Regions from separate parts of the Pseudomonas sp. Tri1 genome, predicted to be linked through region 4. Evidence: predicted binding sites of a transcription regulator. Region 4 holds the regulator's gene; each other region holds the start of a gene.
The links. The regulator sigma-54, encoded in region 4, starts transcription at its own class of promoters, with help from an activator protein. The targets are predictions, from matches to a motif close to ANTGGCATNNANNTTGCTNT.
Positions count from the first base shown of each region.

Region 1: a site for sigma-54 is predicted at 3,070-3,089, ahead of J9870_RS07900 (flagellar basal body rod protein FlgF). Genes of this name have one in related genera too.
Region 2: a site for sigma-54 is predicted at 2,959-2,978, ahead of J9870_RS20680 (circularly permuted type 2 ATP-grasp protein). Genes of this name have one in related genera too.
Region 3: a site for sigma-54 is predicted at 3,289-3,308, ahead of glnA (type I glutamate--ammonia ligase). Genes of this name have one in related genera too.

Region 1 covers NZ_CP072913.1:1,775,753-1,783,536, reverse strand. Annotated here, with positions in the region: gene J9870_RS07915 (flagellar basal body P-ring protein FlgI) at 1-650, opposite strand, end outside; gene flgH (flagellar basal body L-ring protein FlgH) at 696-1,391, opposite strand; gene flgG (flagellar basal-body rod protein FlgG) at 1,443-2,228, opposite strand; gene J9870_RS07900 (flagellar basal body rod protein FlgF) at 2,278-3,015, opposite strand; gene J9870_RS07895 (glycosyltransferase family 2 protein) at 3,286-6,792, opposite strand; gene J9870_RS07890 (class I SAM-dependent methyltransferase) at 6,789-7,541, opposite strand; gene J9870_RS07885 (phytanoyl-CoA dioxygenase family protein) at 7,546-7,784, opposite strand, start outside.
Region 2 covers NZ_CP072913.1:4,815,280-4,823,063, reverse strand. Annotated here, with positions in the region: gene J9870_RS20710 (PLP-dependent aminotransferase family protein) at 1-89, shown strand, start outside; gene J9870_RS20705 (translation initiation factor 2) at 175-648, shown strand; gene J9870_RS20700 (YkgJ family cysteine cluster protein) at 797-1,051, shown strand; gene J9870_RS20695 (START domain-containing protein) at 1,092-1,700, shown strand; gene J9870_RS20690 (hypothetical protein) at 1,840-2,076, shown strand; gene J9870_RS20685 (ribonuclease E inhibitor RraB) at 2,279-2,620, shown strand; gene J9870_RS20680 (circularly permuted type 2 ATP-grasp protein) at 3,009-4,418, shown strand; gene J9870_RS20675 (alpha-E domain-containing protein) at 4,429-5,379, shown strand; gene J9870_RS20670 (transglutaminase family protein) at 5,376-6,179, shown strand; gene J9870_RS20665 (cytochrome c) at 6,239-7,051, opposite strand; gene J9870_RS20660 (acetyl-CoA C-acetyltransferase) at 7,660-7,784, shown strand, end outside.
Region 3 covers NZ_CP072913.1:378,474-386,257, forward strand. Annotated here, with positions in the region: gene J9870_RS01690 (DUF4124 domain-containing protein) at 1-399, opposite strand, end outside; gene J9870_RS01695 (DUF4124 domain-containing protein) at 396-914, opposite strand; gene J9870_RS01700 (chorismate mutase) at 1,103-1,666, opposite strand; gene glnA (type I glutamate--ammonia ligase) at 1,788-3,194, opposite strand; gene thiI (tRNA uracil 4-sulfurtransferase ThiI) at 3,523-4,977, shown strand; gene typA (translational GTPase TypA) at 5,116-6,936, shown strand; gene J9870_RS01720 (YkgJ family cysteine cluster protein) at 7,163-7,600, opposite strand.
Region 4 covers NZ_CP072913.1:1,030,088-1,037,871, forward strand. Annotated here, with positions in the region: gene J9870_RS04355 (ZIP family metal transporter) at 1-246, shown strand, start outside; gene J9870_RS04360 (HPr family phosphocarrier protein) at 332-607, opposite strand; gene rapZ (RNase adapter RapZ) at 623-1,480, opposite strand; gene ptsN (PTS IIA-like nitrogen regulatory protein PtsN) at 1,483-1,947, opposite strand; gene raiA (ribosome-associated translation inhibitor RaiA) at 1,960-2,268, opposite strand; gene J9870_RS04380 (RNA polymerase factor sigma-54) at 2,345-3,838, opposite strand; gene lptB (LPS export ABC transporter ATP-binding protein) at 4,002-4,727, opposite strand; gene lptA (lipopolysaccharide transport periplasmic protein LptA) at 4,727-5,275, opposite strand; gene lptC (LPS export ABC transporter periplasmic protein LptC) at 5,262-5,831, opposite strand; gene J9870_RS04400 (HAD family hydrolase) at 5,839-6,363, opposite strand; gene J9870_RS04405 (KpsF/GutQ family sugar-phosphate isomerase) at 6,364-7,338, opposite strand; gene J9870_RS04410 (ATP-binding cassette domain-containing protein) at 7,614-7,784, shown strand, end outside.

The sequences.
Region 1 (7,784 bases), 750 kb from region 4:
GCGGTGACGCGAATCGAGCCGCCGTCGAGGGCCTGGGCCACGCCCGGGCCAAGCATGTCGTTGATCTTGTCGACGATGCGCTTGGCGGTGGTGAAGTCGGAGCGGTTGAGGTTCAGGGTCAAACTGTTGCCCTGGTTGAAGCCGCTCGGCACCGCACGTTCCACCGACGCACCACCGGGGATGCGACCGGCCGACGGAACGTTGACGGTGATCTTCGAACCGTCGCGCCCCTCGGCATCGAAACCGCCCACCACCAGGTTGCCCTGGGCGATGGCGTAGACGTTGCCGTCGATACCCTTGAGCGGTGTCAGCAACAGGGTGCCGCCGCGCAGGCTCTTGGAGTTACCGATGGACGAAACGGTGATATCCACCTGCTGGCCAGGCTTGGCGAACGCCGGCAGGTCAGCGCTGACCGACACCGCCGCGACGTTCTTCAACTGGACGTTGCCTGAACCTGCCGGCACCTTGATACCGAACTGCGACAACATGTTGTTGAAGGTCTGCAGGGTGAACGGAGTCTGGGTGGTCTGGTCACCGGTACCGTTCAGGCCCACGACCAGGCCGTAGCCGATCAACTGGTTGGAACGCACGCCGGAAATGCTGGCGATGTCCTTCAGGCGCTCGGCTTGAGCGGTGAAGGCTGCCGACATCACCAGGGCACCGATCAACAGCTGTTTAAGATTCAACTGGGCCACCTAGAAAGGGAACTTCGGGCTGAGGAAGAAACGGTCGAACCAACCAGGCTGGCTCGCATCGGCGAAGGCACCGGTGCCCGAGTAGGTGATGCGTGCATCGGCCACCCGAGTCGACGAAACAGTGTTGTCGGTGGCGATGTCATCGGCGCGAACCATGCCGGCGATGCGCACCAGCTCGTCACCGGTGTTGAGGGTCAGCCACTTCTCGCCCCGCACGACGATGATGCCGTTGGGCAACACATCGGCGACGGTCACGGTGATCGAACCGGTCAGGCTGTTGCTCTGGCCGGACTTGCTATCGCCCTTGGTGGCCCGGTCGGAGCTGTAACCGGCGTTGAGGCTCAGGTCATTGCTCCCGATCGGGTTGTTGGTGGTCAGGCTGGAACCGAACAACGACGTCAGGCCGACGCTGGTGTCGCTGGTCTTGTCGATCTGCGAGTTGGCGTTCTTGCTGGCCTGGGTCCGCTCGTTCAGGGTGATGGTGATGATGTCACCGACCCGGAAGGCCTTGCGATCGCTGTACAGGTTCTGTTCGAAACCGGCCTGGTAGATCGAGCCATTGTTGGCGGCAGCCGGCAACGGCGTGCGCGGCAACACCGGAGCGTAGTACGGGTCATTGGGCTTGGGCGTTGGCCCGACACAGCCCGCGAGTGCGGTGATCCCACTCAGTGCCAGAACAGATACGAAGCGATTCATGACCCTACCTCTTGGTGTTGCAGGCGACCTCAGGCCGCCTCATAGACGTGATTACAGATTCTGCGTAACGAACGAGAGCATCTGGTCGGCGGTGGAGATCACCTTGGAGTTCATCTCGTAGGCGCGCTGGGTGGTGATCATGTTGACCATCTCCTCCACGGTGCTCACGTTGGACGTTTCCAGGGTGTTCTGCAGCGTGGTACCGAAACCGTTCAGACCCGGTGTACCGACTTGCGGCGCGCCACTGGCAGCGGTTTCCAGGAACAGGTTGTTGCCCACCGCTTGCAGGCCGGCCGGGTTGATGAAGTCGGCTGTCTGCAGGTTGCCGATCACTTGGGAGGCCGGGTTGCCCGCCACCGTGATGGACACGGTGCCATCGCGGCCCACGGTGAACGTCTGGGCATCGTTCGGGATAATGATGGCCGGCTCCAGGGCGAAACCGCTGGCGTTGACGATCTGGCCGGTGGAATCGAGGTGGAACGTACCGTCACGGGTATAGGAGGTGGTGCCGTCCGGCTGCAGGATCTGGAAGAAACCACGACCGTCGATGGCCATGTCCAGCGGCTGCTCGGTGGTTTGCAGGCTGCCGGCGGTGAAGTTTTTCTGGGTGCCGACAATGCGCACACCGGTACCCACTTGCAGGCCCGACGGCAGTTCGCTGTCTTGGGTCGACTGGGCGCCTGGCTGACGCTTGACCTGGTACAGCAGGTCCTGGAACTCGGCGCGATCACGTTTGAAGCCCGTGGTCGAGACGTTCGCCAGGTTGTTGGAAATGGTCGTCAGGTTGGTGTCCTGGGCGGACAAACCTGTTTTGGCAACCCATAGAGCCGGAAGCATTCGATTCTCCTCGTACGCCTGTTTTTCGGCGCAACGCTGTAATTAATGGTTAGATCTGCAAGACCCGGGCCATGGCCTCGTCGCCTTCTTTGGCGGTGTTCATCATCTTGACGTGAAGCTCGAACTGCTTGGCCAGGGCCAGCACCGAAGTCATCTCATCCACGGCGTTGACGTTGCTCGCTTCCTGGAAGCCGGACACCAGCTGCACGTTGCCATCGATGGGCGCCGGCTGGCCGTCCTTGGTACGGATCGAACCGTCCAGGCCCTTGGTCATGTTCTTGAGATCCGGGTTGACCAGCTTGATGCGATCGACTTCAGCCATCACGCGCGGACCTTCGCCCATGGCGCGGATGCTGATGGTGCCGTCCTGGCCGATTTCGATTTTCTGCTCCGGCGGCACGGCGATCGGACCGCCATTGCCCATCACCGGCATGCCGTTGCCGGCCCGCAACACGCCCAGGGCGTCGACGTTGAGGCTGCCAGTGCGCACGTAGCTTTCACCACCATCGGGATTCTGCACGGCCATCCAACCCGGCCCGCTGACCGCGACGTCGAGGTCACGACCGGTTTCCACCAGCGCGCCCGGCGTGAAGTCGGTGGCAGGCCGCTCGGACATGGCAAATGCCCGCGCCGGAAAGCTGTCGCCAAATACCGGCATCGAGCGGGCCTGCTCCAGGTCTTTCTGAAAGCCGTTGGTGGAGATGTTCGCCAGGTTGTTGGCATGGGCCCGTTGTGCCAGTGCGTTCTGGCTGGCGCCGGTCATTGCCACATAAAGGTACTTGTCCACTGTCGTTCCTCTGCATGCCGGACGTTTGCCGTCCACTGCTGTGTTGCACAGCCTTAAGCAATTTGCAGACCAACTCCTCCCAGACGCCACGCAGGCCGATAAACAAAGGGTTTGAGGGATTCGGTGGGGTTGTGGAAATGTATTGAAGACGAAAAACCGGCGCACTTATGCCGGTAAGTGGCAAGTCTCAGCCCTTGATGCTCTGCGGGCCAGGTCGGATTGATGACCGGGCGGCTGGGGCGCACTCCCCTGCCGCCTCTGAGGTCTCCGTCAGTCAGGCATCCACCCCTTGACCCAGTGCGTCGCATAGGCATCGTCGAAGACCCAATTGTCCAGCACTTGCTCGCGCAGTCGCGCGGCTTGCTGTCGCGAGGCGTGCCGATCAGCCAGATGATCACGAATAGCCTCCAGCCATTGCTCTCGGCTGTTAGCTACTCGCGTGATGGCGAGATCGCCCAGGTAATCGGCGGTATCGCTGCCGATCACACTGTAGCCGCAAGCGCCATATTGCAGATGATCAAGCAGGCTTAACCCTCCCTCGGCCCAGCCGAAGCCCAGGGGTGCGAGGACAATATCCAGATTGAGGCTTGCCATGACATCGGGATTGTCGTGAACGTCCTCATGAACCTCGCTGGCGAGCGGCCGCAGGTACGCAGGCACATCGCCCCAGAGCACCCACTCCACTTGACCGGCCAGCGCCTGCATCAGCTCGATGATCAACGGCTGAACGAAGGGCTGCATCGGGTCGATATCGCAGCCTATGCGAGGGATGTCAAACGTCTGGCGCGCATTGGGGAGGTTGCGCCATCTGCTATCCAGACGCGTTTCCAGGACGCGAATATCGTGGTGCAGTCCGGCACAGGCTGCCGCCATCGCAGGCGTCGCAACAATGATGCGGTCGACAAGGCTCGCTGCTTGCTGCAGTGAGGTCGTCCATCCCGGGGTCGCCGGAGCCAGCGCATCCAACTCGAGGACCTTGAAGGCTTTGGAGAGGGTATTGATGCGCTCCATCTGCTCCAGACGCAGCGGGTCGGCCTGATGCTGGAAGACAATGACATCGGGGTTGTAGCGCGCAAGCGTCGTTGCCGGTAACAGGCTGTTGCTGATGCATCCTTCGATTTTGCCGTAGTCACGCAAAGCAGTGAACGGCTCGACAATACGCAGATTGGCGGCTTTTGCCGACTTCGCAGGATGTACCAGCACCACCGGAAGCGGGCGCCAGGACAGCGGGCGCCAGGTCAACTCGTTGACGGCTTCCAGCTCGAAGCCGGCACCACGCAACGACAGGTTGCTGTTGTAGGCGGGATCATTGGCCAAGACGCTCAGCCATTTGCTCAAGGCCTGCTCTTGCTCCATGGCGAAGCGTTGCTGGTTGAGCGGGTCCTTGCCGACACTTGACCAGGTCGCTTCACCCTCATGCAAGAGCACGGCATGAGGTGTCCAGACATTCAGATAGCCAAGGTTCGCCACCTTCAGGCACAGGTCCAGGTCATTGCAGGTGACCTGGAACTGCGCGTCGTCCATACCACCGGCTTCCAGGTAGATCGCTGTGCGGATCATCAGGCAGGCTGCACTGACTGCGCTGGTGTTTTGGTCGACCAACAGGCGTTGCATATAGCCACCGCCGTTGGCAGCCTGATCGACGAATGGGCTCCCAGCGGGGCCGCGCAGACCAGTGATCAGACCAGCATGCTGAACGGTGCCTGCCGGGCTAATCAACTTGGCGCCGACGATACCCACTTCGGGACGCAAGGCGTGGTTGAGCAGTTCGTCCAACCAGTCTTCGCGGATGATTGCCGTATCGTTGTTCAACAACACCAGATACTCACCGCGCGCCTGGTTGGCTGCCAGATTGTTCATGGCACTGAAGTTGAACGGATAGGGGAAGCGGATGACACGAACCTTGTCACCCCCGATCGACTCCATCTCGCTCAGCCAGGTGAGCGCCTCTTCGGTCTCGCTGCAATTGTCGATCAGGATAATCTCGAAGTGTGGATAGCGGGTCTTCGACAACAGGCTTTCCACGCAGCGCTGCAGCAGCGGCAATTGGTCCCGGGTAGGAATCAGGATCGACACCAGGGGCTGCTGGTCATGGCCGTACTTGATGTGGTAATGCCGGGTCGGTTCCTGCTGGATCCTGGCGCTCGTGTAGCCGCGATTGCTCAGGTGCCGTTGCAGAGCAAGGCACTCGTCAGGGTTATTGGCAAGGGTGGGTGTGTTGCTGACTACCAGCGGTTCACTCAGGTGAGCAATACCATTCATGCTCCCGACTTCGATCAGTCGCAGGATCAGGTCCAGTTCAAGCGCTTCGGGCACCTGCGGGTCGTAACCGCCGACTTGCAGCGCCAGCTCCCGACGGACCAGCCAATGGTTGGCCATGGTCAATGGCAGACTCAAGAGGTAGTCGAGGTTGATGCAAGGCCGCAAGACCGCTTGCGGGCCATTCTCCGAGCGATACATGCCGTCGCAATAGATCATCCTGCAGCCATTGGCACCCGGCAGTTCCAGATCGAGCATCAACGTGCCGGCGGGCAGGACCTCGTCGCCAGCCGTTAGCAGCATGATCCAGTCGCTGTCGTCTGCCTGCAGAATTTCGTTCAGCTCGACGGCGCCTGGCTGAGCGCACGTCAGCCAGTGCAGGCTAGCGGGCAGGTCGGCAGGACTTGGCGCAGTGCTCAAGACCACCATGCGCAAGCTGATGGAGGAGCGCGATCGCCACAGTGCAAGACTTTCAAGGGTGTCGCTCAAGGCGTTGAAATCGCCCAGGGGGTCGCGTATCAACAGCGTCAGGCTGGTTTGTCCGCTGAGTTGTTGACGACGCCCGTCGACAAGCTGTTGCTGGATCGGCGTCAGTACGCGGTTGCGCAACCAGTCCTTGACGGAGGGTACACGGGCGTCAATGGCATGCTGGACGGCAACCTGCTGAGTGATATCGATGAAACGCTCCAGCTGTGGCCAGAAGGCCTTTTCGAGCTCCAGCCAGCGCCTGCGAGCCTGCAACACTGTTGCGCGGGCGCGCTCCAGTCCACCTGGCTCATCATAGAGTGCCGAGCCCGCGTCACCGAACTGTTCAATGAACGGCTGGGTCTTCACGTGACCGCCAGGCATGTAGACAACCGGGCAGCCACAGAGCATGGCTTCGGTGCACGTCGCTGAGATTTCGTAGCTGTAGAGTGTTGAAGCCGTCCGAAAAATCTGCGCCAGCTCGGTCAGCGTCTTCGGGTTGGCCATGCTCAGGACTTCGATATCGTCCGGCAACATCGAGTAGTCGACCTTAGACCTGTCGATGCGGTGCAAATACAGATAGTTGCCGCTGCGCTGCACCGACTCGGTTGGCGGTGAAAACAATTCCGAGTCGATGACAGGCAACAGGAGCAGGTTGCTGTTATCGCTGTCGCCACCGAAATCCTGGGTGTAATAGAAAAACAGGTCCGTTTTTTGCGCCTTGATCGCCCGACCAGTGAGGAAGCCTTCACGGTTCAGAATGTAACGAGCCACGATCGGTGCGCCTATCGGGTTACCGTCCACCACCTCGGAATACACAGCAATGGGCGCCAAGCCCAGCGACCGATGGTGCCGGCGCAACTCGTCGGTAAGGATCGGGGTGCGCAGTTTCGGATTGACCTGGCATGGCGTGAGGTAGGCCTCGTAACCGGACAGGTTCAGAACGTGACACAGGTAGTGCAATACGCACACACCCGAGGAAGTCTCCCGATAGTTGGGAGCGGCGATGTAGTAAGGGTGACGCGGCTTGCCGTGCAGGGATGGGGTGGTCATACGGTTGCCTTGGGGCTGGAGGGCTGCTCACAAATGACAAAGACACTGGCGCACAGGTCTGGATAGACCATGCCCAACGCATGGCAGGCATCCATGAAACGATCATCGATCAGCTGGGTTTCCAGGGCCTTGTCCAGCTGGAAGTTGGCCAGCGGCTTGAAGAACACCCCGCCGCGGTGGCTCACGCGCCAACCGGCGCTGCGTACTTCGTGATCGAGGGTGTCGAGGGTGTAGGTGACCCGATGGCCATGCAGGCGCTCGCCCTCGGTCACGGCACTGTTGTGTTCGATCAAGCCCATCTTGACGGCGATCTGCCGCGAAGGGGCATTCGCGTTCGGCACAGCGATGAACAGGCGACCGCCAGGGGCGAGCCAGTTGTGCACGCGCTTGAGCACCGCCTGGCGGTCGTCGAGGTGCTCCAGGGTGTGGATCAGGAAAATGTTATCGAAGCGCGGTTCCAGCTCGGCTTCCTCAAAGGTACTGCAAACGAACTTGACGCCTGAACCGACTTTGTTCCGGGTGACCTCGATCAGATCGCTGGCCGCTTCGATGACCGTCAGGTCGGCAAAGCGTTCGGCGAACAGCGTCGTAAAAGCACCTTCGAAGCAGCCCATTTCCAGGGTCGGACCCTCCGCCAGCCAGGGGCCGAAGCTGTCCAGCATGTAGCGTCGCAGGCGCGCATCGAAATCGTAGAAGTAGCTGCGGTGAGCGTTATCCTGAAACTCTTTGTTGTAATCGCGTACGGACATGGCGTTATTCCTGGCTTTTCCTGTAGAAACGACGTTCTTCAGGCTGGTACCACTCATGGAGGGTCGAGGGAGTACGGGCATACCACCCCAGCAGTTGTTGCATGCTCGGTGTTTGCGAGCGGCAGAAGTCTTCGCCCAGAGCTCGGCAATAATCGAACTGCGGTTTGAAATAGCTTCGCGTGAAGGTCAGCGTCAGGCAGCGTCGCGGCTGGTCGGTACGATTGACGCCGGCGGCGTGCCAGA
Region 2 (7,784 bases), 2.9 Mb from region 4:
CCTGGAACCGCGAGGCAGAGCGGGCCTTGATGACGCTGGGGCTGTTGGCGACTCAACTGTGCCAAGAGACCGCCAACGGATTTTTATAGGAATCAGCGGTTTAGCCTGATGTGCTTGTCAGCGTCTCATTATCAGGCGAGCATGGGGTTCCCTGCCGTAAGTGCCGTTGTGTTTATGAAAGCCATTGTTCCTGCCGTGTGGGTTTTGATCGGCCTGTTGACTGCCTTCCACATGGGAGGCGTGATGGCCGCGTCGGCAGCGGAGAAACCCGCCGCCAGCGCCACGAAAAATGTGTCGAAAAAACCGGCTGCGGTCAAAAAGGCGCCCGTGAAAAAAGTGGCTCCTGCAAAGAAGAAACGTGCTCCCATCGCCTCCAAGAGCAAATCTGCCCACGAGGTTGCCAAGACCCCGTTGCCGCCGGCCAAGCTGGATTTGAGCCTGCCCCATGACATGGTCGAGGAACTGCAGCCGCCCGGTCAGGTGCAGTCAACCAAACATCAACCACTGCTGCCGTCCATGTTTGGAGATAAACCCGGGCCGTTCCAACTCAATGGCCGTTTGCTGAGCAATGAAATGCAACTGCCGCTGCGCAATCAAGAGCGCAATGAAGTGGAAGGCGCGGCGCTGGATTTTGAATTCAAGCAATAAACCTCCGTCATGCAGGCAGTTGGTCGCTGACTGCCCAGTCATCTCACCGTGGCCGAAAAAACACGCGATCGGTAATTTAAAACGAGTGTTTTAGCCGTTACTCTGTGACCCGTTACCAACCATTACCTGTCGTGAGGATGTTGTCGTCATGAAGTGCCGTGAAGGCTGTGGCGCCTGCTGCATCGCCCCGTCCATCAGCTCGCCGATCCCTGGTATGCCCCATGGCAAGCCGGCGGGAGAACGTTGCGTGCAATTGTCGGTCGATAATCTGTGCCGGATCTTCGGCCAGCCGGAACGCCCGGCGGTGTGCTCGGCGTTCGAAGCCGACATCGAGGTCTGTGGCAGCAGCAGCGAAGACGCCATCCGATTGATCGGTTGGTGGGAGCAAGTCACGGCAGCGTAGTGGGTCAATGATCAGAACTTGGACAATAAGGAAAAAAACTATGGGTTCGCTGCATCGTATGGCTGTGTTGTGTGGGTTGACCGTGTTGTTGGCGACGGCAACCGCCCAGGCAGAGAGCTGGAAAGTGGCCAAGGAGCAGGACGGTATCAAGGTTTCCCTCAGTGAGGTGGCCGGCTCCAAGTACAAGGCCTACCAGGGCGTTACCGTCATGAACACCACCATGGAAAAGCTGCGGGCCCTGCAGGAAGACGTCGCTGGGGCTTGCGCCTGGATTCACGAATGCAAGAGCCAGAAACTGGTCAAGCATGAGGGCAATAAGTCCTGGACCTACACCCAGTTCAATACGCCGTGGCCGGTCACGTCCCGGGACTCGGTGCTGGAAGTCACCACTGTCGAAGGTGCCGATGGCAGCCTGACGCGTAACCTCAAGGGCGTGCCAACGTACCTGCCTGAAGAGCAAGGGTTTGTGCGGGTCACCCAGGTCGAGGGCTTCTGGAAGTTCACGCCCAAGGGCGCGAATCAGATCGAAGTGACCTATCAGGTCCACACCGATCCGGGTGGCAGCGTACCGTCCTGGCTGGCCAACAAGTTTGTCGTCGACGCACCGTTCAACACCTTGAAAGCCCTCAGGGACCGCGCCGAAAAGTAATCGGCTATGGTTGCATCTGGAGACCGCCCATGAGGCGGTCTTTTCATGTGTGCCGTCCAACGACCCGGCGGAACGATTGTTCGACCCTCAATGTCGAGATAAAGGTAAGCCAGGCCCTGAATTGATCGAGGAGACACCGATGCAAAAGTGGGAAATCACTTTCGTGGATGATCACAGCGAAACCAACGTCCAGGAGTTCGAGTATGACCAGGAGCCTACTATGGAACAGGCTGCACAGCTGATTCGCGAAAGGCTGCTTCCGGTGGCCAATGAGCTGGACCTCAATGATCTGGAGGGGCGTACCGCGGACCCGACGGTCAAGAATCTCAAGTCCCAGTACAGCATCGAAATCATCAGCATCACACCGATTTCATGAAATCGTTGTCTGGTCCCGCTTGGCAGTGGCTGCGACTTGCAGCTACTCTGCAAGTGAGATCAGCGAAAGGATCGCTTAGGTCCGGTCTTGTCAGCTACATGCTTGTGTCCCGACGGTAATTTGATGCCGTAGCGCATGCAACTTACCGGTTGTACGCACGGGAAGACGGAAAGTCTATCCATCGGTTTGAGGAGGACGTTTCATGAGCACAGCCTATCAAGAAGACATCAGCACCAGCGTGCTTCGCCGCATGAAAGAAGGTGGTTTCGATTTCTCACAGTTCCATCCCATCGAGTTCTACGCCATTTTCCCGGATGAGGAGCGGGCGCGCAGGGCGGCAGGTCAATTTCGGGGTGAGTCATTGAATGCACAGATCAGCGCACGGGATGACGGGGCCTGGTCATTGGAGCTGAGCCGTGTGATGTACGCCACCTACGATGACATTGGAGACTTCGAGCAGGACTTTGAGGCCGTGGTCGAGCCGCTGGGCGGCATCATCGAAGGCTGGGGCGTCAAGCAGGAGATTCGGCGCCTGCAGGCCTGATAATTCACTCACCGCAACCAGAGCAACGGCTGACCTTTGTGTCGGCCGTTTTCATGTGTGCGAGCCAGTCAATTTCCTTGTTGGGGCGAGCTTGCGCACGAGGGCGGTCATGCGGCCCACATTATTGCCAACTGACCACCGCCATCATTCCCCCCAGGTTTTGTACCTAACTGTATCCAGATCAAGCCACGTGCTCTTTCCATGTCTATGCTCTGGGTAGCGGCGCCCCCTGCGTCGCAATGGAGCGGGAGCAGTGGGGCGAGGGCATTTGCTGCACTACAAGGGTGCGCAGCCTGTCGGAGGCTTATTCAACCCATTGATCATAAAGCGTTTATGCCGATGGCACGGGCCTTGCGAAGCCTGATGCCAGGGTGACAAGGAGTACGGCATGATTCGCACTGGTTTTGACGAAATGTACGACGCCGATGGCCAGGTCCGCCCGCATTATCGGGCATTTGCCCGGTGGCTGGCCGAAACGCCTGACGAACTTCTGGCACAGCGGCGGCGCGAAGCCGACCTGTTGTTTCACCGCGCCGGGATTACCTTCACGCTCTACGGGGACGAGCAGGGGACAGAGCGCCTGATCCCTTTCGACACCATCCCGCGCAGCATCCCTGCCAGTGAATGGCGGGTCGTCGAACGTGGCTGCATCCAGCGAGTCAAGGCGCTGAACATGTTCCTGGCCGACCTCTACCACGAGCAACGCATCATCCGCGCCGGCATTATTCCGGCCGAGCAGGTGCTGGCCAACGAGCAATATCAATTGGCGATGCAAGGTCTGGATCTGCACCGCGATATCTATGCCCACATTTGCGGTGTCGACCTGGTGCGCGACGGTGACGGTACGTACTACGTGCTTGAGGATAATCTTCGTACGCCCAGCGGCGTCAGCTACATGCTGGAAGATCGCAAGATGATGATGCGCCTGTTTCCCGAACTGTTTGCTGTCCAGCGTATCGCTCCGATTGATCATTATCCCAACCTACTGCTCGACACCCTGAAAAGCGCCAGTCCGCTGGATGACCCCAGCGTCGTGGTGCTCACTCCGGGGCGCTTCAACAGTGCGTTCTTCGAGCACGCGTTCCTGGCCCGGGAGATGGGGGTGGAGCTGGTAGAGGGCGCTGACCTGTTCGTGCGCGATGACAAGGTATTCATGCGCACCACCGACGGGCCGAAAGCGGTGGATGTGATCTATCGTCGCCTCGACGATGCGTTCCTCGACCCGCTGGCCTTCAATCCGGATTCGATGCTTGGGGTGCCGGGGCTGTTGTCGTCCTACCGTTCCGGCAACGTGGTGTTGGCCAACGCCATCGGCACGGGCGTGGCGGACGACAAGTCGGTGTACCCGTTCGTTACCGACATGATCCGTTTTTACCTGGACGAAGAACCGATCCTGAAGAACGTTCCTACGTGGCAGTGTCGTAATCCTGCTGAGCTTTCCCATGTGCTGGCGAATCTCCCGAACCTGGTGGTCAAGGAAACCCAGGGCTCCGGTGGCTACGGGATGCTGGTGGGGCCGGCGTCGACGACGGCGCAGATCGATGCCTTCCGCGAGCGAATCAAGGCCAAGCCGCACGCCTACATCGCCCAGCCGACGCTGTCACTCTCGACGTGTCCGACCTTTGTCGAAAATGGCATCGCCCCGCGCCACATCGACTTGCGCCCGTTTGTGCTGTCCGGTCGGGAAACCCGTGTGGTCCCGGGCGGCCTGACCCGGGTGGCGTTGCGTGAAGGGTCGCTGGTGGTGAATTCGTCCCAGGGCGGGGGCACGAAGGACACCTGGGTGGTCGAGGATTGAGGAAGCTGCCATGTTAAGTAGAACTGCCTCGGACCTGTACTGGATGTCGCGTTACCTGGAGCGTGCGGAAAACCTCGCGCGGATGCTCGACGTCAGTTACTCGTTGTCCCTGATGCCTCAGGACGGGCGCGGCGATGGCCTGCACGAATTGGCCATGCCCTTGCTGATCACCGGAACGCTGGACGATTACCGGGAGCGACACGGCGATCTGCATGCCGAACGACTGCTGCATTTCTTTGCCTTGGACGCGGCCAACCCGGCCAGCATCTACAGCTGTCTTGGCTCCGCGCGGGCCAGCGCCCACGCGGTACGTGGGCGAATCACCGCCGACATGTGGGAAAACATCAACGCCACCTGGCTGGAAATTCGCGGGATTGCCGAGCAAGGTTTGACTCGCTACGGCATGAGCCGTTTCTGCGAGTGGATCAAGGAGCGGTCCCACCTGTTCCGAGGTGCAACCTACGGCACCATCATGCGTAACGACGCATTCAGGTTCATTCGCCTGGGGACCTTTATCGAAAGGGCTGATAACACTTTGCGCTTGCTCGACGCCCGCTACGAAATGGCCGGCGATCAGGCCGACACGGTCAGCGACGGTACCGCCCACGCGTATTACCAGTGGAGCGCCTTGTTACGGGCCTTGTCTTCCTTCGAGGCCTACACCGAGATCTACCGCGACGCCCCGGGTGCCCGTCATGTGGCTGAACTGTTGCTGTTACGCGCCGATGTGCCGCGTTCGCTGCGGGCCTGCACCGAAGAAATCGAGCAGATCCTCGCGAGCCTGCCAGGCTCCAATGGCCGGCAGGCACAACGGCTGGGTGCGGAGATGGACGCGCGTCTGCGCTACACCGGTATCAACGAAATCCTCGACGGGGGCCTGCATGCCTGGCTCACCGAATTCATCCCACTGGTCCGTGAACTGGGCAATGCCATTCACAGTTCCTACCTGGAGGTCATATGAGACTCTCAATCAGCCACGAAACGACCTACCACTATGAAGACCAGGTTCGTGCCAGCATCCAGTACCTGCGCCTGACGCCCCACGACAGCGAACGCCAGCATGTGCTCAGCTGGCAACTGGATTTGCCACGGCCGGTACGGGCGCAGCTGGATCCGTTCGGCAACATCTTTCATGTACTCACCCTCGACGAACCCCACGAAACGATCATCATCGGCGCGCGCGGACAGGTGGACATCGATCCGTTGCACGAAGCCGAGCATGAGAGCCAGTCGGCGCTGCCATTCCTGCGGTTCACCCGATTGACTGAAGCGGACGAAGCTCTTCGCGCGTTTGCCCAGCAGCAATGCAAACAGCGTCGTGATCGCACGGCATTGATCGATTTGATGTACGGGCTGAACCAGCACATGACCTACACACCCGGCGCCACGGAGGTCGAGACCAGCGCAGCCCAGGCTTTTGCTGGTGGTAGCGGGGTGTGTCAGGACCACGCCCACGCATTCCTGGCCTGTGCCCGCAGTCTTGGCGTGCCAGCGCGGTACGTGTCGGGCTATCTGTTCAGCGACAACAGCGAACAGCTGGTCAGCCACGCCTGGGCCGAGGCCTGGCTCGATGACGCCTGGTACAGCTTCGATGTGACCAACCAACTGGTCCGCCCGGAACGACACCTGAAACTGGCCGTGGGCCTGGATTACCTGGATGCCTGCCCGGTGCGGGGCATGCGTCGCGGGGGTGGGTTTGAGCAGATGCATGCCAAGGTGGTCGTGACACCGGCGCCGGTGATCTCGGTGCAACAACAGTAACCGTCTGGCGAGCGAGCTTTTGTGGCAAGGAAGCAGGCTCCCTCGCCACGCAAGCAAATTTACTGCTTCAACGGCTGTTTGCGTCCCGCCATATGCTTCAAATAGCCCACCAACAAATCCAGCTCCGAGTCCGGTAGCACCGCCTCCGAGAACCCCGGCATCTTGCCCTGGGGCCAGCTACGCAGATTCTGTGGATCACGGATATAGCGTTTGAGGAAATCCCCCGAGAAGTATTCGGTCGGGTTGAAGGGAATGTTCAGGTCCGGGCCGAACTGCGCATCGCCCGCGCCATTGAGCCGATGGCAGGCCAGGCAGTTCTTCTGGAACAGCTCGAAGCCTTTATTGACCGGATCGTCCTTGGCCAGGCTGGGTGACGGTAGCAGGGCCGGGAAGCGTTCGGCCACCGCGGACAGACGCTTGATGCTCGCCAGCGCGTACGGCCATTGTTCAGGGCTGATATGGCCCGCCTGCGGGTTCGTCCAAACCAGATAGAAAGGCCCGGCACTGTGCTTGCCTTCGCCCAGCGCAGGCCAGGGCTTGGCCGGGTCCTCAATCGCCAACCAGGCCCGGGCGCCGCTCTTATTGAGTAGTGGCGCGGCGGGCATTTCGGCGGCGAAACCATCCAGCGCCACGGCTTGCAGATGCTCGTCCGACTGGACGCCAGCCAACAATGCCGTCAGCGGGACGGCGCGATAACTCATCGGTTTCTTGTAGGAAACGTCGTCAGTGATCTGGACTGTCTGGGCTTCAGGATGCTTGAGCAGTTCTTCGGTTTGCCAGGTGCGCGCATTCGCGCCCAGCTCCAGCACCAGCTGCGCGGCATACAGGGGCGTGCTGAGCAGCAACGCCCCGAACACAATGAGAGCTTTCAAATGGATCGCCTTCCATGTCGTGGAGAATGCCGTAAAGGTTGGCACAGCCACCGTCGCCGGAACAACGAACCCGTCACATTTCTTGGCGATACAACGTGCTGATGGTGCAGGCACCCGCGCGCAGGACTCAGCCGATCACCTTGGTGATATTCGGCAAAATCAACAGCAGCGTCGTGGCGAAGAGAATGAGCCCGGCTTGACGAACTTTCGAATGTTTGAACATGGCTGACCCGCCTTTTTTGTTATTTCCTGAGGCCAGCCTGCATATCCATGATGGCTGGCGGTGCACTTCCTGTCTGACAAGCGTCTCGGCAAAACCCGACGACCTTCTTGTACAAGGATTACATTAGGGGCCGCAGCCGCCTTGGCTTAGATCCAATTCGTATCAGTTCAATGGGTATCGCTATTAAAACGGCATGAGGCCTATTGCCACCTGCTTGAAGGCCCTTTTGCTAGACAGCTTGCCCACCTGAATCGGTTAACCCGATAGCTCGCTACCGTTCGTCTGAGCGTGGCTGTCAACGCCATTGAGCACTGTGGTCATTGAATCCCGCGCCGCTGGGCTTATGGTTGAAGCCAATTGCCTACCCCCGTGGTTCGAGGATGTCATGATCCAAGCTTTGATTTTCGATGCATTACGCACGCCTCGCGGCAAGGGCAAGGCCGATGGCGCGCTGCACAGCGTCAAGCCGGTGAACCTGGTGGGGGGGCTGCTCATTGCGTTGCGCCAACG
Region 3 (7,784 bases), 650 kb from region 4:
CAAGGCAAACACTGGGCTGGGTCCCGGTGCGCCGGTAGGTTGGCCATCGAGTAGCAGACGGTAGCGGTGGCCCTTTTGCAATCCGGGTTCGCTGGTGACACTGACGATCAATTCTCCGGCGGTACTGCGAATCGTGGCGTCCGGCTCCGGGATCAATAGCCGGAGCATTTCATAACGAAAAAGCGGCTCGGGCAGGTTCTTCGCTGTTGGCACCGGTGCTGCGCTGGCGGGAGGCGGCGGCATCCGATTGCCAGGTGGTAGCTCAACTTTTCGGGCATTGCCGGGTCGCGGCTGATCGGTGAAGACGCGATTGCCTTGGGCGTCTATGTAGGTATAGACCTGCGCCACGCCCGGCTGCGCGGCCAGCGCGAGGCCCAGCGCGAGCAGCCAGCGGATCATGGCTGGTGCACCCGCTGCACGGTGAAGGTCACGGTTTCGCTCTGTTGCACGAGCGTGTCCCCGTCGATGACTTGAACCGCCAGGCTATGCTCGCCCCGATCGATATTCACCAATTGCAGGCGCGGTACATTGGTTGGCTGGCCGTAGGGTTGGCCGTCCAGCAGCAGGCGGAACAGCTGAGGGCTTTGCAGGCGCGGTTGGGCGCGGACGCCAACGGTGAAAGTACCGTTATTGGCGCGCAAGGCCTCCTCGGTGGGGATATTTGTCAGCTCCAGCACCTCATAGGCATTGCGCGGCTCGTCCTTGGCGATGGGGTCCGTGGGTGCGTCCGAGCTGGTTGAGGGCTGGCGTTCGATACTGTTGAGCGGCGGCAGTTCCACCGTCTGGGCCGGTACACCTTGGGGCGGCTGGTTGCTGTAGGCGGTGTTGCCGTCGGCGTCGGTGTACTTGTAGATCTGCGCGGCGGCAGGCAACGCCAACAGCAGCAACAGAATGATTGAAAAACCACGACCCATGGAAAATTGACCGAAACGAAAAGTGATGGGTTGCAGCATAGGTCAGGTGAAGCGGTTGGCCCAAGTTGTTGCCCTCAATCCCCTGTGGGAGCGAGCTTGCTCGCGATGGCGGTGTGTCAGTCGCCAGGATGTTGGATGTGCTGGCCTCATCGCGAGCAAGCTCGCTCCCACAGGGTGGATTGTTGTCTTTAGGATTTTGTGAAGACACACAGCTCAGCAGTCGCCCGGATCAGGGCGAGCCGGTGCACCGGGTGCTGCTTGTTGTGGTGGGTGGCTTGGGCCAGCCATTGCGGGCACTGCGGGTCGGTGCGGTAGGGGGCGAAGTCAGCCAGTTGTTGCAGCAGGCGTTTTTGCAGTCGGTCGAGTTGCGGACGGATCTGTCCCACCAGGTCCGGGCGTGGGAGGTCCGGGGCCTTACCTTCCAGGGCCCAGTCGGACAAATTGATGTACTGCACCAGTTTGTTGGCTTCTATCTGGGCGGCGAAGAATGCTTCCACGGTTTCGCCGCTCAGCTTGTAGACCGGTGCCTGGGCGACGGCGGCGGCAATGACTTCGCGCTCGCGCTGACGGTCTTCTACCGGTTTGTGGCTGTCCCATTTACTCAGCGCCACTTGATCGGCGAGGGCCAGGCGTTCGCCAATGGCGTTGAGCAGTGGGGTAAGGGCGTCCGGGGCAGGAGCAGAGGCGGCCTCGGCGGTGGAGGCCAGCAGCGCGGCAGACAGGGCAAGGCAGAGTTTGAAGCGCAAAGTCATGGGCAGTCTCGTCTTCTATGAGGGGGCGACGAGTCATCATGCACGTAACCTGCGTCCATAAAAAAGGCCTCCCAAAGGAGGCCTCTCTTTATTCACGCCGTGCGTGGCGGCGTTTACTGGATCAGCAGCTGTAGTACAGCTCATATTCCAGTGGGTGTACGAAGGTGCGAACCTTGATTTCTTCTTCGCTTTTCAGTGCGATGTAAGCATCGATGAAGTCATCGCTGAATACGCCGCCCTTGGTCAGGAACGCACGGCCCTTGTCCAGCTCTTCCAGGGCTTCTTTCAGGCTGCCGCAAACCTGTGGGATTTCCTTGGCCTCTTCAGGCGGCAGGTCATACAGGTTTTTGTCAGCGGCATCGCCAGGGTGGATCTTGTTCTGGATACCGTCCAGACCGGCCATCATCAGTGCAGCGAAGGCCAGGTACGGGTTGGCAGCCGGATCCGGGAAGCGAGCTTCGATACGGCGGGCTTTAGGGCTGTTCACGTAAGGAATACGGATCGAGGCGGAACGGTTGCGAGCCGAGTAGGCCAGCATGACCGGGGCTTCGAAGCCTGGTACCAGACGCTTGTAGGAGTTGGTCGACGGGTTGGTGAAGCCGTTCAGGGCCTTGCCGTGCTTGATGATACCGCCGATGAAGTACAGGGCGGTGTCCGACAGGCCGGCATAACCTTCGCCTGCGAAGGTGTTCTTGCCGTCTTTGGAGATCGACATGTGAACGTGCATGCCCGAACCGTTGTCGCCGTACAGAGGCTTAGGCATGAAGGTCGCGGTGCGGCCGTATGCATCAGCAACGTTGTGTACGCAGTACTTCAGGGTCTGGACTTCGTCAGCCTTCTTGACCAGCGTGTTGAATTTCACGCCGATTTCGTTCTGGCCGGCAGTCGCCACTTCGTGGTGGTGAACTTCGACGGTCTGACCCATCTCTTCCAGTGCGTTGCACATGGAGGTACGGATTTCGTGGTCGTGGTCGAACGGTGGAACCGGGAAGTAACCGCCTTTGATACCTGGACGGTGGCCTTTGTTACCGCCTTCCACGTCCTGGTCGGACATCCACGAACCTTGTTCGGAGAAGATCTTGAACATGGAGCCGGAGATGTCGGACTTGAACTTGACCGAGTCGAAGATGAAGAATTCAGGCTCAGGACCGAAGAAAGCGGTGTCGCCGATACCGGTGGACTTCAGGTATTCCTCGGCGCGGTGGGCGATGGCGCGTGGGTCGCGGTCATAGCCTTGCATGGTCGAAGGTTCGATGATGTCGCAGACCAGGATCAGGGTCGGCTCTTCGGTGAACGGGTCCAGGACGGCGGTTTCGTCGTCCGGCATCAGGATCATGTCGGAGGCTTCGATGCCTTTCCAGCCAGAGATGGAGGAGCCGTCGAACATTTTCCCGATTTCAAAGAATTCGTCGTCCAGCGCATCACGGGCCGGCATGGTCACGTGATGTTGAGTACCTTTGGTGTCAGTGAAGCGCAGATCAATCCACTTGACGTCATGATCTTTGATGAGTTGAACCGACTTCGACATATGTCCTCCGGGTGGCTTCGGGCGGGTAGTGGAGTGCCCTTAGATATGGGTGATGCCGGCGCGAATACTCTGCCAAGGCAACCTGCCTCACAAGGGAGCAAATTGCATGCCAGTGCCCCAGCATGGGTTTTTTGCACCAAATCCACGCTTTTGAAGGCGTAAATCGCAGATTGTCAGACAATAACGCACTGCAATGTGGCGCCGTCAATCGATAATGACCTGTTTTGGTGCATGCAAAACCATCTGCACATTAACTGGTTAAACCTTGAGCAATTTCCGCTATAATCCGCGCCCCCCTTTTTCGGCTGGCCGTTCGCGCGCTGTTTTCATGAAACTAATCGTAAAAGTCTTCCCCGAGATCACCATCAAAAGCCGCCCGGTACGGATGCGTTTCATCCGCCAGTTGGCCAAGAACATCCGCACTGTGCTCCGTGATCTGGACCCGGTCGTGGTGGTGAACGGCGTGTGGGACAACCTCGAATTGGAAACCCGCGTCAGCGAACCCAGGATCCTCAAGGAAATGACCGAGCGCCTGAGCTGCATGCCGGGTATCGCGCACTTCCTGCAGGTCGATGAATACCCGCTGGGGGATTTCGACGACATCCTTGCCAAGTGCATGCTTCATTATGGTGATGCCCTGGCCGGCAAGATTTTTTCGGTGCGTTGCAAGCGTGCCGGCAAGCACCCGTTCAGTTCGATGGATGTGGAAAAGTACGTCGGCAGCCAGCTGCGCCGGCAGTGCGGTGCGGCCGGTATTTCGTTGAAAGACCCACAGATCGAAGTACGTATCGAGATTCGCGACCAGCGCCTGTTCGTGATCCACAGCCAGCACAACAGCATCGGCGGTTATCCGCTGGGTTCGCTGGAGCAGACCCTGGTGCTGATGTCCGGCGGTTTCGACTCCACGGTCGCTGCCTATCAGATCATGCGTCGCGGCTTGATGAGCCATTTCTGCTTCTTCAACCTCGGCGGGCGCGCCCATGAACTGGGCGTGATGGAAGTCGCGCACTTCATCTGGAAGAAGTACGGCAGCTCCCAACGCGTGTTATTTGTGAGTGTGCCGTTCGAAGAAGTCCTGGGTGAGATTCTCGGCAAAGTCGATAACAGTCATATGGGCGTCATTTTGAAGCGTATGATGTTGCGCGCCGCTTCACGAATTGCCGACCGCCTGCAAATCGATGCGCTGGTGACGGGCGAGGCGATCTCCCAGGTATCCAGCCAGACGCTGCCGAACCTGTCGGTGATCGACTGCGTGACCGAGAAGCTGGTCTTGCGTCCGCTGATCGCCAGCCACAAGCAGGACATCATCGACCAGGCCAATGAAATCGGCACCGCCGACTTCGCCAGGCACATGCCCGAATACTGCGGGGTCATTTCGGTGAACCCCAAGACCCACGCCAAGCGCGGGCGGGTGGAGCACGAAGAGAAAGAATTCGACATGGCGGTGCTCGAGCGTGCGCTCGAAAACGCCAGGCTGGTACCAATCGATCGAGTCATCGATGAATTGGGCCAGGACATCCAGATTGAAGAAGTCGGCGAAGCGCTGGCCGGTCAGATCATCATCGACATCCGTCATCCGGACGACGCTGAAGACGACCCGCTGAGTGTCGCCGGCATCGAGGTAAAAACGATGCCGTTCTATGCAGTGAACGCGCGTTTCAAGGAACTGGACCCTACTCGCCAGTACCTGCTGTATTGCGACAAAGGCGTGATGAGTCGCCTGCATGCCCACCATTTGCTCAGTGAGGGGCATGCCAATGTGCGCGTTTATCGACCGAGCTAAGTGCCCGGGGCTGTTTGCCTGTGGCCTGCGTCACCGGCCCCCCGACGCCGCCGACAGGCTGTAACGGCTTTGTCGGACTCAACGTAAATCGCTGCCACGACCTGTCAGCACACCGAATCCTCTGATCGAGATACACAAGTGATCGAAAATCTACGCAACATCGCCATCATTGCTCACGTTGACCATGGTAAGACCACCCTGGTAGACAAACTCTTGCGTCAATCCGGCACCCTGGAGCGCAACGAGCTCAACGACGAGCGCGTGATGGACTCCAACGACCAGGAGAAAGAGCGCGGTATTACCATCCTGGCGAAAAACACCGCCATCAACTGGAACGGCTACCACATCAACATCGTGGACACCCCGGGCCACGCCGACTTCGGTGGTGAAGTAGAGCGCGTGATGTCGATGGTCGACTCCGTGCTGCTGCTGGTTGACGCCCAGGACGGCCCTATGCCGCAAACCCGTTTCGTGACCAAGAAGGCTTTCGAAGCCGGCCTGCGTCCGATCGTGGTCATCAACAAGGTTGACCGTCCAGGCGCGCGTCCGGACTGGGTCCTGGACCAGATCTTCGACCTGTTCGACAACCTCGGTGCCACCGAAGAACAGCTGGACTTCAAAGTCGTCTACGCCTCGGCCCTGAACGGTATTGCCGGTCTGGACCACACCGACATGGCCGAAGACATGACCCCGCTGTACCAGTCGATCGTCGACAACGTACCGGCGCCGAAAGTCGACCGTGACGGTCCGTTCCAGATGCAAATCTCGGCACTGGACTACAACAGCTTCCTGGGTGTTATCGGTGTTGGCCGTATCGCCCGTGGTCGCATCAAGCCGAACACCCCGGTCGTGGCGATCGATGCCGACGGCAAGAAGCGTAACGGTCGTATCCTCAAGCTGATGGGTCACCACGGTCTGCACCGCATCGACGTTGAAGAAGCGGCAGCCGGCGACATCGTCTGCATCAGCGGCTTCGAGCAACTGTTCATCTCCGACACCCTGTGCGACCCGATGAACGTCGAAGCGATGAAACCGTTGACCGTCGACGAGCCAACCGTTTCCATGACCTTCCAGGTCAACGACTCGCCATTCTGCGGTAAAGAAGGCAAGTTCGTGACCAGCCGTAACATCAAGGAACGCCTGGACAAAGAGCTGCTCTACAACGTTGCACTGCGCGTTGAAGAAGGCGACTCGGCCGACAAGTTCAAGGTTTCCGGCCGTGGTGAGCTGCACCTCTCGGTACTGATCGAAACCATGCGTCGCGAAGGCTTCGAAATGGGCGTGGGTCGTCCTGAAGTGATCATCCGTATGGTTGACGGCGTCAAGCACGAACCGTACGAAAACGTGACCATCGACCTGCCGGAAGAATCCCAGGGCGCGATCATGGAGCAAATGGGCCTGCGTAAAGGCGACCTGACCAACATGGTTCCGGATGGCAAGGGCCGTGTGCGCCTTGAGTACAACATCCCGGCCCGTGGCCTGATCGGTTTCCGTAACGAGTTCCTGACCCTGACCTCCGGTGGCGGCATCCTGACTTCGATCTTCGATCGTTACGACGTGATGAAGTCCGGTGACATGTCCGGTCGTCAGAACGGCGTGCTGGTATCGGTTGCGACCGGCAAGGCACTGACCTACTCGCTGGAAACCCTGCAGGCTCGTGGCAAGCTGTTCGTTGAACACGGCCAGGACATCTACGAAGGTCAAATCGTCGGCCTGAACAGCCGCGACAACGACCTGGGCGTGAACCCGACCAAAGGCAAGAAGCTCGACAACATGCGTGCTTCGGGCAAAGACGAAACCATCGCCCTGGTTCCGCCGGTCAAGTTCACCCTGGAGCAGGCTCTGGAGTTCGTGCAAGAAGACGAGCTGTGTGAAGTCACTCCTAAGTCCATCCGTCTTCGCAAGAAGATCCTGGGCGAAAGCGAGCGTACCCGCGCTGCCAAGAAAAGCGGTAACTGAGTTTCGACTTAGTTAATGGCTGAAAAAAAACGCCCCTGATTGTGAGATCGGGGGCGTTTTTTTATGCCTGGAAGTTATGTGGTGTCTGTCAGGGCCCTATCGCGAGCAAGCTCGCTCCCACAGTTGATTTTCAGCGGATACAGATTTTGTGTCCGACATAAATCCACTGTGGGAGCGAGCTTGCTCGCGATGGCGATGGTTCAGGCACCGCTGAACCATCTGTAGATCAGAACTTGTCCAACGTCCGCGGATTGCGCTCGCGCTCCACTTCCTTGGGCTTGTAGGCACAATACCCCGGCCGTGGCCCGACCCGCGGATGGTTGCGGCAGGTGTCCGGGCGCTTCTCGTAAATGGTGCACAACCGGCTCTTGCGGTCCAGATAAAGGCAATCGTTGTTGCTCATGCGCTGGAGCGTGAAGATCTCGGACTTCTGGTTGTAACGCTCGACGATCCCTTCCTTTTGCAGGCGCTTGGCGATGTTTTTCGGCGGGTCGCCCAGCTCGAATTCATCGACGATGCCAATCCGGATCAGGTCCTTGATCTTGACCTCCACCGGCAGCGTGCAGCAGCTCGACACGCAGGAACCGCACATCGGGGCGGAGTACTTGGCCCAGGTATCGAGTCGGTCGAGTTCCGCGGCGGCGATCAGGTTGGGCTTCATCATCAAGGTTTACCAGCATGCATCAGGGCGCGCGATGATACCGGGACTGGTGAAATTTTGAACGACCATCTGCCGGTTTTTTTTAATCCCCGCTAAAACGCTCCAGGAGCGGCACGCCCCCTGCATTCATTCGTTCATATGGCAGTTCCCTGGCGGCGATTCTCCGACACCTTGGAAAAACCACCGA
Region 4 (7,784 bases):
GCCTTCATGATTGGCGCCGCGTCAGGGCTGGTCGAACCGCTGTTTGCGCTGCTGTGCGCGTGGCTGGTCAGCCTGGCGGAGATGTTGTTGCCCCTGGGGTTGGCGCTGGCGGCCGGGGCGATGCTGTTGGTGGTGACTCATGAGGTCATCCCCGAATCGCGCCGCAATGGTCACGACAAGCTGGCGAGCCTGGGGTTGTTGGTGGGGTTTTGCCTGATGATGGTGATGGATACGGCGTTGGCGTGACGCAATCGACGGGCTATGAGCTTTGGCTTTTGTGGCGAGGAGCAAGCTCCCTCGCCACAAAAAATCCGCCCTGAGCCTGGGGCAATTATTCGCCTTCGTCGAAATAGTTGTTGATCAGCGCCACCAACGCATCCAACGCTTCCTGTGCCTGTTCGCCTTCAGTGTGCAGGTGGATCCTGGTGCCCTTGCCGGCGGCGAGCATCATCATCGCCATAATGCTTTTACCGTCGATCATGGACTCAGGCGTGCGCCCGACCCGGATGGTGGTGTCCTTGAATTGGCCGGCAATCCCGACGAACTTGGCCGACGCACGGGCATGCAACCCCAGCTTGTTGATGATTTCGATTTCCAGAGCAGGCATCGCGATGTGAATCCTTTAGCTGAGGTCGCGGTGGCGAACCTGGACGTTCTTCAGGGATTGTTGCAGGAGCTGACCCAGGCGTTCGGTCAGGTAGACAGAGCGGTGATGACCGCCGGTGCAGCCGATGGCGATCGTGACATAGGCGCGGTTGCTCGCGGCAAAGCGGGGCAGCCATTTGAGCAGGTAGGTGGAGATATCCTGAAACATTTCCTCGACGTCCGGCTGGGCCGCCAAGTAGTCGATCACTGGCTGGTCAAGCCCGGACTGCTCGCGCAATTCCGGTTTCCAATAAGGGTTGGGCAGGCAGCGCACATCGAACACCAGGTCGGCGTCTACCGGCATGCCACGCTTGAAGCCAAAAGATTCCACCAGGAACGCAGTGCCTGGCTCCGGCTGGTTCAGCAGGCGCAACTTGATAGTGTCGCGTAGCTGATACAGGTTCAGGTTCGTGGTATTGACCTTCAGGTCCGCCAGGTCGGCAATCGGACTCAGCAGTTGGCTTTCGTCATGAATGGCTTCGGCCAGGGAACGGCTGGCGTTGCTCAAGGGGTGGCGCCGACGGGTTTCGGAAAAACGCTTGAGCAGCGTCTCTTCATCGGCATCCAGGTACAGCACATCGCACTGGATATGCCGGCTGCGTACTTCCTCTAGCAGTTCGGGAAAGCGCGACAGATGGCTCGGCAGGTTACGTGCATCTATGGACACCGCTACTAGCGGCTGTGCCAGTTCGGTGTGGATCAGGGCTCGTTCGGCCAGTTCCGGCAGCAGGCCGGCCGGCAGGTTGTCGATGCAATAGTAGCCGCTGTCCTCAAGCACATTGAGCGCCGTGCTTTTACCGGAGCCGGAGCGGCCACTGACGATGATCATGCGCATGTTTAATGACCGTTCTGCTCGTCCAGGACAACCTGATACAAGGCTTCGTTGCTCGGTGCGCTGCGCAGTTTTTCGCGAACTTCCTTGCGGTCCAGCATGCTGGCGATCTGGCGCAGCAGCTCAAGATGCGCATCGGTTGCCGCTTCCGGGACCAGCAGTACAAACAGCAGGTCGACCGGGGCGCCGTCGATGGCGTCGAAATCTATGGGGGCTTCAAGGTGCAACAGTGCGCTGATGGGCGCGCTACAACCCTTGAGGCGGCAGTGGGGAATGGCAATGCCGTTGCCAAAACCGGTGGAACCGAGTTTTTCACGGGCAACCAGGGCCTCGAAGACGTCCTGCATTTCCAGATCCGGCACTTCGCGGTGGATCAGGTTGGCAATTTGTTCGAGGGCTTTCTTTTTACTGCCGCCCGGCGCGTTCACTTGGGAACGGCCGGGGGTCAGGATGGATTCTAGTCGGATCATGGATTGGGGGGGTTAACGACCGGTCGCGCCCTGGAGGAGGCTCTGGGTCTTTTCCTTATGCTTTTTAAGTTGGCGATCCAGCTTGTCGGTCAGCAGGTCAATTGCGGCATACATGTCTGAATGCTCCGCGTTGGCAACCACTTCTCCGCCGGGGATATGCAACGTGGCTTCGATTTTCTGCAGCAGCTTCTCGACGGTCATCGTCACTTGCACGTTGGTGATCTTGTCGAAATGCCTTTCCAATCGGTCGAGTTTTTCGCCGACGTAGGTGCGCAGGGGTTCGGTCACTTCCAGTTGGTGTCCACTGATGTTGACTTGCATACAGCTTCTCCTTCGTTGCCAGTGCATAAAGCGGCAGGCAGAAATGCCTGCCACTGGAACGCTGTGGCGTGGCCCGTTACATCAACCGCTTGCGTTCGCTCGAAGGTGCGATCCCGAGGGATTCGCGGTATTTGGCGACGGTACGGCGGGCCACCTGAATGCCTTGTGCCTCCAGTAAACCAGCGATCTTGCTGTCACTCAACGGCTTTTTCTGATTTTCCGCCGCCACCAGTTTTTTGATGATCGCGCGGATGGCTGTGGACGAGCATTCGCCGCCTTCGGAGGTGCTGACGTGGCTGGAGAAAAAATATTTCAGTTCATAGATACCTCGGGGGGTATGCATGAATTTCTGGGTGGTTACCCGGGAAATCGTCGACTCGTGCATGCCCACCGCCTCGGCGATGTCGTGCAGGACCAACGGTTTCATCGCTTCGTCGCCATACTCCAGGAAGCCGCGCTGATGCTCGACGATCTGGGTGGCGACTTTCATCAGGGTTTCGTTGCGGCTTTGCAGGCTCTTGATGAACCAGCGCGCTTCCTGCAACTGGTTGCGCATGAAGGTGTTGTCGGCGCTGGTGTCGGCGCGCCGGACGAAACCGGCGTATTGGGCATTGACCCGTAGCTTGGGCACCGACTCCTGGTTGAGCTCCACCAGCCAGCGATCGTTGTGCTTGCGCACGATCACGTCGGGGACCACGTATTCGGGTTCGGTGGATTCGATTTGCGAGCCTGGGCGCGGGTTGAGGCTCTGGACCAGTTCGATGACCTGGCGCAGCTCATCTTCCTTGAGCTTCATGCGGCGCATCAGCTGGCTGTAGTCGCGACCGCCCAGCAGGTCGATGTAGTCGGTGACCAGGCGCTTGGCTTCGGCCAGCCAAGGTGTCTTGGCGGGCAGCTGGCGCAGTTGCAGCAGCAGGCATTCGCCCAGGTTGCGGGCGCCGATGCCGGCCGGTTCGAATTGCTGGATGCGATGCAGGACGGCTTCGATCTCGTCCAGCTCGATGTCCAGCTCGGGGTCGAAGGCTTCGAGGATTTCTTCGAGAGTCTCGTCCAGGTAGCCCTGGTTGTTGATGCAGTCGATCAGGGTCACGGCGATCAGGCGATCGGTATCGGACATCGGCGCCAGGTTCAGTTGCCACAGCAGGTGGCTTTGCAGGCTCTCGCCGGCAGAGGTGCGGGTGGTGAAGTCCCACTCGTCGTCGTCACTGCTCGGCAGGTTGCTGGCGCTGGTCTGGTAGACGTCCTCCCAGGCCGTGTCCACCGGCAGGTCGTTGGGGATGCGTTCGTTCCATTCGCCATCCTCGAGGTTGTCCACCGTCGGGGCGGCTTCCTGGTAGGACGGTTCCGGGATTTCGGTGTTGGTCTTTTGCTCGACGTTGTCGGCCAGCGGATCGGTATTGTCGAAGTCGTCGCCTTCTTCCTGGCGTTCGAGCATCGGATTGGACTCCAGGGCCTCCTGGATTTCCTGTTGCAGGTCCAGGGTCGACAATTGGAGCAGGCGGATGGCCTGTTGCAGCTGCGGTGTCATCGTCAGCTGCTGGCCCATTCTCAAGACTAGCGATGGTTTCATGGCAGGGGCTTAACACCTTATTCGCCGGCGCACATGCGCCATCCACTACAGGGCGCCGAAGCGCCAAACTTAAGCAAATTATATGCCTGAAACTGAAGTGTTTGCCTAGAGCGCCGCCATAATAAATTAGCGGCGCCAGGGCGATTCGCCAGACACTTTGCGCTTACAGGCGGAACTCGTGGCCCAGATACACTTCCTTGACCAGCTCATTGGCCAGGATGGTGGCGGAGTCGCCTTCGGCGATCAACTGGCCATCATTGACGATGTAGGCGGTTTCGCAGATATCCAGCGTCTCGCGCACGTTGTGGTCGGTGATCAGCACGCCGATCCCCTTGGCCTTGAGGTGGTGGATGATCTGCTTGATGTCGCCCACTGAAATCGGATCCACGCCGGCGAACGGTTCGTCGAGCAGGATGAATTTCGGTGCGGTGGCCAGGGCGCGGGCGATTTCCACGCGGCGCCGTTCGCCACCGGACAGGCTCATGCCCAGGTTGTCGCGAATGTGGCTGATGTGGAATTCCTGCAGCAGGCTTTCCAGTTCCTGGCGGCGACCGGCCTTGTCGAGCTCCTTGCGGGTCTCGAGGATGGCCATGATGTTGTCGGCAACCGACAGCTTGCGGAAGATCGACGCTTCCTGGGGCAGATAGCCGATACCGGCCTTTGCCCGGCCGTGCATGGGCTGGTGGCTGACGTCCAGGTCGTCGATCAGCACGCGCCCCTGGTCGGCCTGGACCAGGCCGACGATCATGTAGAAGCAGGTGGTCTTGCCCGCGCCGTTAGGGCCGAGCAGGCCGACGATCTGGCCGCTGTCGATGGACAGGCTGACATCACGCACGACTTGACGGCTCTTGTAGCTCTTGGCCAGATGCTGAGCTTTCAGAGTTGCCATTACTGGGCCTTCTGCTCGTCGGTTTTCTTTTTCGGCTGGATCACCATGTCGATGCGAGGACGGGATTCAGTGATTTTGCTGCCCGTAGCGCGACCGGCGCTGGCCAGCTTTTTGTTCGTGTCATAGACGATTTTCTCGCCTTGGGTAACGTTGCCGTCCTTGTCCACGACCTTGGCGCGGTCGATCAGCACGACGCGATCCTGGGAGGCGTGATACTGGATGGTCACCCCGTAGCCTTGCACCGGCTTGGTGTCGCCCGCGGTCTGAATCTGTTCGAAATAGGCCAGGTTGCCCACCGAGGTCACTACGTCGATATCACCGGACTGGGTGCGGGTGATGGTCACGGTGTTGCCGGTGACCTTCATCGAGCCCTGGGTGATGATCACGTCACCCTTGTAGGTGGCGACACCGTTCTTGTCGTCCAGTTGCGCGTCGTCGGCCTGGATACGGATAGGTTGGTCGCGATCGTTGGGAAGAGCCCAGGCGCTCGCGCTTCCCAGTGCTGCGCCCAGACTGAGCAAAATAGGGAGGGTTTTAGCGAGCTTCATACTGTCCTCTTACGTTCGATAGCAGGTGTATCCTGCTTTCCTTCAAATACGCTTTCATTCCCGTGCCGGTCGATACACCCCCGGCGCCGTCGATTCTAACGGGTTGCTCGGTCTGCGCATATTCTTGCTGTGGGAACACGGTCATACGACTGCTGGTGATGATGGTCGTACGGTTTTTTTCATCGGTTCGGGCCACGCGTACCGAATCGATCAGTTCCACTTCGGTGCCCCCGGAGTTGACTTCGGCGCGCAGGCTCTGCACATGCCAGGGGAACTCGGTGCCGCGGAACATGTTCAGGTCCGGTTTGGTCACCAGCGTAATATCGGTGGCCTTTACATGGTCGACCTTGTCGGACGTCATCTCATACTGCACCTTGCCGTCGGGCAGGTATTGCAGGGTATGCGTGTTGGTCGCGTACCAGTCGATATTTTCTTCGACCGTGGCTGCCGGTTGATCGAGGAAGCGTTCCGGGCTGATGTTCCAGTAGCCCACCGCGGCAAAGATCGCCGCGATACTGCCGAACACCACAATGGTGCGAATCTTCTTGCTCAGCATAATTGGCTCACAGGTATGCGGCGTTGGCCGCTTCGAGGCGGCCCTGGGCGCGCAGGATCAATTCGCAGAATTCACGGGCCGCGCCTTCGCCGCCGCGTGCTGTGGTAATGCCGTGGGCGTGCTCGCGTACGAAGGCCGCCGCGTTGGCGACCGCCATGCCCAGGCCGACCCGGCGAATCACCGGCAGGTCCGGCAAATCATCGCCGAGGTAGGCGACCTGTTCATAGCTTAGGTTGAGTTGGCCCAAAAGTTCGTCCAGTACCACCAGTTTGTCTTCGCGACCCTGGTAAAGGTGTGGAATGCCGAGGTTTTTCGCGCGCCGCTCGACCACTGGCGTCTTGCGGCCGCTGATGATGGCGGTCTGGACCCCGGCGGCCATCAGCATCTTGATGCCCTGGCCGTCGAGGGTATTGAAAGTCTTGAACTCGCTGCCGTCTTCGAGGAAATACAGCCGACCATCGGTCAGTACGCCGTCGACGTCGAATACGGCCAGTTTGATCGCTTTGCCACGTTGCAGCAGGTCTGTGCTCATTTACATGACTCCCGCACGCAGCAAGTCGTGCATATTCAGGGCGCCTACCGGGCGGTCTTCGTCGTCGACCACCACCAGGGCGCTGATCTTATGGTCTTCCATGATTTTCAAGGCCTCGGCGGCGAGCATCTCGGCGCGAGCGGTCTTGCCATGGGGTGTCATGACTTGCTCGATGGTCGCACTGTGGATGTCGATGGTACGGTCCAGGGTGCGGCGCAGGTCGCCGTCGGTGAAGATCCCGGCGAGCTTGCCGTCGGCTTCAAGCACCACCGTCATGCCCAGCCCCTTGCGCGTCATTTCCATGAGCGCGTCCTTGAGCAGCGTGCCGCGCTGTACCTGCGGCAACTCCTGGCCGGCGTGCATCACGTTTTCGACTTTCAGCAGCAGGCGCCGGCCAAGGGCGCCGCCGGGATGGGAAAAGGCGAAATCCTCAGCGGTGAACCCTCGGGCTTCCAGCAGGGCGACGGCCAGGGCATCGCCCATGACCAGGGCGGCGGTGGTGGAGGAGGTCGGCGCCAGGTTCAACGGGCAGGCTTCGTGCTCGACATGGACATTGAGGTTCACTTCAGCGGCCTTGGCCAGCGGCGAATCCGGATTGCCGGTGACGCTGATCAACTGGATGCCCAGGCGTTTGATCAGGGGCAACAGGGTGATGATCTCATTGGTGGAACCGGAATTGGACAGGGCCAGGATGACGTCGTCCCGGGTGATCATGCCCATGTCACCGTGGCTGGCTTCGGCCGGATGGACGAAAAAGGCCGTGGTGCCGGTGCTGGCCAGGGTGGCGGCGATCTTGTTGCCGATGTGCCCGGACTTGCCCATGCCGACCACGACCACGCGGCCCTTGCTGGCCAGAATCATCTCGCAGGCGCGTACGAAATCAGCGTCGATATGAGGCAGCAAGCCTTGTACGGCTTCGAGCTCGAGGCGGATGGTACGTTGTGCCGATTGAATCAGGTCGCTGGATTGGCTCATGTCAGAAATCGTATAGCCCGATGAAAAGGCGGCGATTATAGCGGCAATGAACAATTCCCTCACGTTAGTTCGTCATGCTTTGTTCGAACGATCCGCAAGTCCTGACACAAAGTGACGCGTTTTACCTTGTTCAGACTGAACAGGCGCGGGCTTGGGCCTTGGGCGCTTGGCTGTTGCAGTGATATAGTTCGCCGCCGGTTCGCATGCCCGGCGGTACCGGCGTTTATCGGTTGGCCAGGGCATTCGGATGTGAGGCTGCATCGCAAGGAGTTTAGATGAGTGCCGACAACGCCTACGCGGTCGAGCTGAAGGGACTGTCCTTCAAGCGAGGGACGCGCAGCATTTTCAATGACATCGATATTCGCATTCCGCGCGGCAAGGTGACCGGTATCATGGGGCCTTCCGGGTGCGGCAAGACCACGCTGCTGCGGCTGATGGGCGCGCAA